DNA from 2 places in the Kocuria gwangalliensis genome. Region 2 is predicted to be linked to the other one. Evidence: riboswitches for the same ligand, from Rfam matches in the RefSeq annotation. Region 2 holds a riboswitch; the other holds the start of a gene.

Region 1 (3,403 bases), on a different contig from region 2:
GCAGCATGGCGGCCCTGAGTAGCGGGAGCCTGAGTAGCGGGAGCCTGAGCGGCCGGAGCCTGAGCGGCGGGAGCCTCGGCAGCGGGTGCAGCCGGGGCAATCGGAGTCACGTTCTCGGAAGCGGGAACAACGTTGATGGAAGCGGCTTCAGCGGCGGGAGCCTGTGCGGCCGGAGCAGCCTCAGCAGCCGGAGCAACGTCCGCAGCGGGCACAGCCTGGACAGCGGCGGGAGCTGCCGGTGCAACCTCAGCCTCGGGTGCTGCCTTCTCTTCCGTCTTCTCGGCCTTCTTGGCCTCGGAGGAGTCGGACTTGGCGGCCGGCTCTGCGGTCACGGTCTGCTCAGCAGCAGGAGCCTCGGCCACGACGGCCGCGGGGCTCTGCTCGGAAGCGTTCTGGGTTGCCTGCACGGAGACGGTGGTGGCCAGGGCCAAACCGGAGAATGCAGCAACGGCGGCCACGGTGCGGGCCTTGCCGGCGAAGAGGCCGGCGCGAGTCTGGGTGTTCGTTTCGGGCGACATACGTCAGGGTTCCTTACGCGTTCGGGGACCGTCCGGGGCACGGGAGTGTGCTGAAGATGGGCGCGCGTGTACACGCGTCAATCGATCAAATTCGGACGGAGAGGCACAATCGTGCCGGAGATCAGTCGAGGGGGGCCCATCGGGGGGCCCGGCTGACGGTGCAGTGGTACATCACGTGCCCGTCAAGACGCGCAGATGCTGGGCGGGAATAGGGCCGCCGCCCAGCTCATGCGGATCAGCGGAAAGTGTAGTAACCGTCCAGCTGCATGGCGTTCACGGAGTGCACTGCGGTGCCCTGCGAGGGGTTCAGCGCGGAGATCATCTGGCCATTGCCGATGTAGATGCCAACGTGGCCTCCACCGTTCTGGGAAACCAGATCGCCGGGCTGGGGGTTGGAGGTGGGGGTGCCTGCGGCAATCTGTGCCCAGCTCACGCGGGGCAGGTCGATACCGTTCTGCGCGTAAACCCACTGGGTGAAGCCGGAGCAGTCCCAGCTCTTGAACGAAGTGCCGCCCAGGACGTACGCGCCGCCCAGGCCCTGGTAGGCAGTGCCGACCAGGCCGCTTGCGGAAGAAGTGGACTGGGTGGAAACGCCCGAGTCCTGCTGGGTGTTGCTGGCTGCCTGTGCCACGCCGCTGTCGACCGTGGCGGCCGGGGTCTGCACGGCGGTGGACGCGTCGGAGGTCCAGGAGTAGCTGTTGCCGGCCTCGGAGCCCCACGAGGACACGGACTGGGTACCGTAAGAGGTGGTGCCACCCAGGTCGATGATGTCGCTGTTGGCCTGAGCCGGAGCCACGATGCCTGCCACTGCAACACCGGCAGCAGCTGCTGCGATGGACGTGTTGCGGACCGCGTGTGACGCGGTCTCAGCGCGGTGACGGGCTGAGTTCTTCTTAATGAAAGTCATTGCGGTTTTCCTCCCTGCGCCTACGAGGTGAGCTGTCGGGTTCGGATGGGAGTCATCCGGCCGCACGTCGGCTTGTAGCTTCGATACGACTTAACCCCAAGGACCCATGAAACTTGGCGGGCCCGAAGTTGGTTCCCCCGCTTCTGCCTTGCGGATGTGTGTGTACGGATCACACGCGATGGCAGAACTAGGCGGTACGCGTGTGAGCGCCAATCCGACCAAGGATCGGCACGAGAAGAACAGTACAGGACAGATAACGAAATTGTCACGTTTTGATTACGACAGGTCACGGACCGAGCATAGTCATGGATCAATCAGCGGGTATTGATAAGGTTTTACTACTCAATTAGCGCATGGTCCGGCTGTGCAGTCCGATTGCCGCGCCCCGTCAAATCCGCCCTGACCTGCCCGGACAATCCCTACTACCGGGTATGTGATGCGTTTCACAGATAGTACATATCGTGATGATCCACACATTAGGGGACGGGCCGGACATTGTTATCAAACACGGCCCTTGTCGAGGTCCACGCGGATCGCTTTGGCGCTGGCTCGCTCCAGTTCCACACTGTGCCCGGTGGCGGATACCGTGACCAGGACACGCTCGTCATCGGACTCCGAGGGCGCCACGGTAACCCGGGCACCATTGAGCACTCCCGCCGAGCTGAGGGTTTCAATCAAGTCCTGATCCGCCTGGATCACCTCGGGCAAAAGGCGCACGGTGAAGATTGCGGAACGGTCCTGATCCGCGGCATCCAAGAGGTTCATCCCCTTGAATCGCTCCGCGCCCACTTGGGGGCCGCCAATGGCGCCCATCCCGGGAATGGGCGTCCCGTACGGCGAATACCGGGGTTCGTCCAACAGCGCCATCAGGCGCCGCTCCACTCGTTCGCTCATGACGTGTTCCCACCGGCACGCTTCTTCATGCACGTAGGCCATGTCAAGACCCACGACATCCGCCAGGAGCCGCTCCGCCAAGCGGTGTTTGCGCATGACCTCGATGGCCCTGGCCCGACCCGTGTCCGTCAACGACAGGGAACGGTCCTTGAGCACCTCGAGCAGTCCGTCCCGCTCCATCCGTGACACGGTTTGCGACACCGTGGGGCCGGAGTGCTCAAGCCGCTCCACGATGCGCGCGCGCATGGGCACGATGCCCTCTTCCTCCAGTTCGAGCACGGTGCGCAGGTACATCTCGGTGGTGTCGATCAAATCGCCGCTCATGGTCCATCCTTCGAGGAATCTGGGTGCGCGTCGAGTGGGTGCGCTCTCATAGGGGTTTCGTGAATCATTCACGATAAGCATATCGGTCCATTCCGACAGGACGGACCGCTCCGTCAGGCTGCGACCTCGGCGAGAGCAAGGGGGCAGAATGGTGTCAGCCCCAATGATCCACCATGCTAGGAGCCTTTGTGTCCGAGTTGCCTGTCCTTCCCACCTCCCTGCTGCCCGCCGACGGGCGTTTCGGTGCAGGCCCCTCCCGTGTGCGCCCCGACCAAGTGACCGCCCTGGTCCGTGCGGGCTCGAACCTGCTGGGCACCTCCCACCGACAGGCTCCGGTGCGTCATCTCGTGGGCGGGATCCGTGAGGGGCTCGCCGAATTCTTCGATCTTCCCGACGGCTACGACATCATCCTTGGTCTGGGAGGCGCGAGTACCTTCTGGGACAGTGCCGCATTCAGCCTGGTTCGACGCCGCGCACAGCACCTTTCATTCGGTGAGTTCGGGTCCAAGTTCGCGCAGGTGACCGACAGGGCACCGCATTTGGAACCCTCGGACATTCTCCGGGCCGAACCCGGTACCCGTCCGGCCGGGCCCGAACCTCGAGAGGGCATCGACGTCTACGCGTGGCCGCAGAACGAGACGTCCACGGGTGTGATCATGGACGTGGCTCGCCCGGTCGGAACGGACGCGGACGCCCTCACGGTGATCGACGCGACGTCGGCGGCCGGTGGAATGTACGTGGACGCATCGCAGACCGACGT
Region 2 (3,403 bases):
TAGTAGACGAGGTCGCCGGGCTGGGCCTGGCCGGCGGAGACCTGAGTGCCGAGCGTGAAGTATTCAGCCGGCCAGCCGCGGAAGTTGATCCCGGCGGCCCGCAGGGCGTTGCTCACCGCTGCGGTGCAGTCCTGTCCGACGCCGAGCTGTCCCATGGCCGCGGAGGCGATGGCCGCGCCCTTGCCGGAGGATGAGCTCTGCGGGGTGACCGTGCGCTCGGCGGCCGGAGCAGCCTGCACGGCCGGCTTTGGGGCGGGAGCGGCGGCGGGCCTGGGGGCCGCCTGCACAGTCGGCTTCGGGGCGGGGGACGCCACCGGGGCGGGTGCGGTGACAGGCTTCGGGGCCGCCTGGACGACTGGCTCCTGGACGACTGGCTCCGGGGCGGGTGCGAGGGCCGGGGCGGCCACGGCCTTCGGTGCCGGAGCGGCCACGGCGGGTGCCGCGACGACCGGGGCATCGACTTTCTGCTCCGCCTTCTTCTCGGTCTTCTTCTGGTTGGTCTTCTTTTCGGCTGTGGTTACGTGGGCGACCGGCTCGAGGGACACGGTGGGCGCTGCGGTGGGGGTGGCGGCAGCGACGGCCGACAGCGGGGCGTCGGTGGAGGCATCCGAGGTCGGGGTTGCCTGCACGGAGACGGTGGTGGCCAGGGCCAGGCCGGAGAAGGCCGCGACGGCGGCCACGGTGCGGGCCTTGCCGGTGAGGAGCGAGCCGAGGCCATTCGAGGAGGTCAGGTCACGAGTCATGAGGAGTTCAGCGGGCTTTCTGGCGGGCCGGGGGGATCTGTCGGAACGGTGTGGTGACAGCACGGATTACCCCGGTCAGGGGTGCAGGGTGTCACGGTGTCCGGCAGAGCGGGCCCCGGATCGGGAGCACCGCGCACGGCGGGTGAGTGGAGGAGAGGTGTGGTGCCCGCAGTGGACGAAAAACTCACTTGAGAGGCGGGGATTCTCTTGTGCAACCGGGGCGAGGACCGGGGCCCTCCGCGACGATTCCGGTCGTTGCGGAGGGCGGGCCGGCTCAGCGGTAGGTGTAGTAGCCGTCCACCGGCATGGCGTTGACGGAGTGGACGAAGGTGCCCTGGGTGGGGTTCAGGGCGGAGATCATCTTGCCGCCGCCGATGTAGATGCCGATGTGGGCCCCGCCGTTCTGGGAGACGAGGTCCCCAGGCTGCGGGGTAGCCGTGGGGGTGGCCGCGGCGATCTGCTGGAAGCTGGTGCGGGGGATCTCGATGCCGTTCTGGGCGTAGGCCCACTTCGTGAACCCGGAGCAGTCCCAGGCGCCGAAGGCGGTCCCGCCCCAGACGTAGCCGGTGCCGGCGCCCTGCATCGCGGTGCCCACGATCCCGGAGGCGCCGGTGATCTCGGTGATGTCCGCCGACTGGGTGGACACCGTCGCGGTCGAAGCGCTCTGCTCAGGAGCGGACGGGGCCTGGGTGGAGGCGGTGGAGACGGTCTGCGGGGCAACGACGGCCTGGGTGGCCGTCGAGGAGTAGGTCGTCAGCGCGGACGCGGGGGCCGAGTAGGCGGTGGCGGTGCCCGCGGGGATCTCGGCGTAGGCCTGGGCCGGGGCGATGGAGCCGATCACAGCCGCGCCGGCGGCAGCGGCGATCGTGGTGGTACGCACCAGGTGCGAGGTGGTCTCGGCGCGGTGGCGGGCAGTGCTGCGCTTGAAAATAGTCATGGGTGTGTTCCTCCCTTTGCCTACGAGGTGAGCTGTCGGATGCGGGTGGGAGACACCCGGCCGCTCCGGACGCAGACGTCCTGGGCGACTTAACCCCTAGGTCCCGGGTCACCGGGACCGAAAATGGTTCCCCCGCTTCTGCCAAGCGATTTCTCTTCAGGGACCCCGGGCACCGGCAGAATTCGGCGATGTGCACGAGGGTGCCGACCAGATCGATCAGCGGCACGCAGTGGACAGTAGCCCATCCATAACGAAAGTGTCACGTTTAGATCACAACCCGGTTTCTTCCCTCGGTCGGGGCTGAGAAGCCGGGCTCCTGGGCCCGGGAAGGCGCGTTCCGGAAGAGATAGGTTCGTCGCCCAGCTGAACTCGTCACGCAGCTATTGGCGGATTAGGGCCGGTCTGACTGGGCAAAATGGCATCGTGGCGCGCATTTCGCTGGACACAGTCGACGACGGCAAGAGACTTGGGACTACGCGTAGTCTCCAGTGTTCCATGGGCAAACACCAAGGCTTCGTGGGGGAACTTTCGAGGTGGCTCACAGTTTGGAAAGGTCTCGGGGCGCCATTTCGAGATGCACGACGGGATTTCTTCACGGAATCTCTATATTCGGCCCGCTGCATCGATGCAAAAAACCAGTCGATGGGATGCAGTTGCGCACCGCTGAGGTGTTCATCTTCATCAAATCTTCAAGATTTTGGGTCGCGTCACATGGAAAAGGCAGTCTACTGTCGATGGCATGGCGGGCTGGCTCCGGCCGGTTCGTCTCCTGTTGAACCGACGAAGGAGCAAGCCATGACCCATCACGTGAGCGCGATGCTGGAGACTTACCCGAAGGACCTCGGTGGGGTGGACAAGGAGAAGCTGGCCGCCTGTATCGAGGCGTGTTTCGAGTGCGCCCAGACCTGCACCGCCTGCGCTGATGCCTGCCTGTCCGAGGACATGGTCGCGGAGCTGACCAAGTGCATCCGCACCAACCTGGACTGCGCGGACCTGTGCGAGGCCACCGGGCGAGTGCTCTCACGTCACACCGGCTACGACGCGAACATCACCTTGGATGCGATCAAGGCCTGCCAGATGGCCTGCAAGGCGTGCGCCGATGAGTGCGAGCAGCACGCGGACATGCACGAGCACTGCCGGATCTGTGCCGAGGCCTGCCGGCGTTGTGAGGCGGCTTGCGCCGAGCTGGTCGCCTCCCTGGGCTGAGCAGAACCTCCCGCTGACCCATCATCCGGGCGGCGGGGGCGGTGAGAAGGCCCGTGGCCGGCTGGGATCGGCGCTACGGGTGGATCCCGGACCTCTAGGGGTCAGGGCACCGCCATGACGCACCTGCCGCCCGGGTGATGCACCTGATGCACGAGGAAGTCACCAGAGGAACGAGGACAATGACAACGAACGCGAGTGCTCGCAACCAGCGCCACGAAGACAAGGCCGGCCACCACGGCACCTCGAATCGGATGTACTGGATCTTCGCGGCCATCCTGCTGGTCAACCTCGGGCTGATGTGGGTGTTGACGATGTCGATGATCCGCACCTGGGACCACTTCTACTTCAATCCCAGCAACCTCTACATGGCGTTCATCATGGTCACCGCGATGGCCACACTCATGGTCGTGGGCATGTGGTCGATGTTCCAGAACACCAAGCTCAACATCGCCCTGCTCATCGGCTTCATCGCCTTGTTCGTCGCGGCGCTGCTCTTCGGGCGCGCCGAGGTCGGAGT

The links. Region 2 has a riboswitch for cyclic di-AMP ahead of ABEA06_RS10250 (C40 family peptidase). Riboswitches for the same ligand answer to the same signal wherever they lie in the genome.
Region 1: linked by a shared signal. The riboswitch ahead of ABEA06_RS14255 (C40 family peptidase) and the one ahead of ABEA06_RS10250 (C40 family peptidase) in region 2 are both predicted to bind cyclic di-AMP.

What each region holds. Positions count from the first base shown of each region.
Region 1 covers NZ_BAABLN010000071.1:40,794-44,196, forward strand. The annotation lists gene ABEA06_RS14250 (NlpC/P60 family protein) at 1-518, opposite strand, end outside; gene ABEA06_RS14255 (C40 family peptidase) at 754-1,425, opposite strand; cyclic di-AMP (ydaO/yuaA leader) riboswitch at 1,431-1,598, opposite strand; gene ABEA06_RS14260 (metal-dependent transcriptional regulator) at 1,927-2,643, opposite strand; gene serC (phosphoserine transaminase) at 2,832-3,403, shown strand, end outside.
Region 2 covers NZ_BAABLN010000032.1:23,963-27,365, reverse strand. The annotation lists gene ABEA06_RS10255 (C40 family peptidase) at 1-743, opposite strand, end outside; gene ABEA06_RS10250 (C40 family peptidase) at 1,018-1,680, opposite strand; cyclic di-AMP (ydaO/yuaA leader) riboswitch at 1,686-1,878, opposite strand; gene ABEA06_RS10245 (four-helix bundle copper-binding protein) at 2,476-2,886, shown strand; gene ABEA06_RS10240 (DUF305 domain-containing protein) at 3,066-3,403, shown strand, end outside.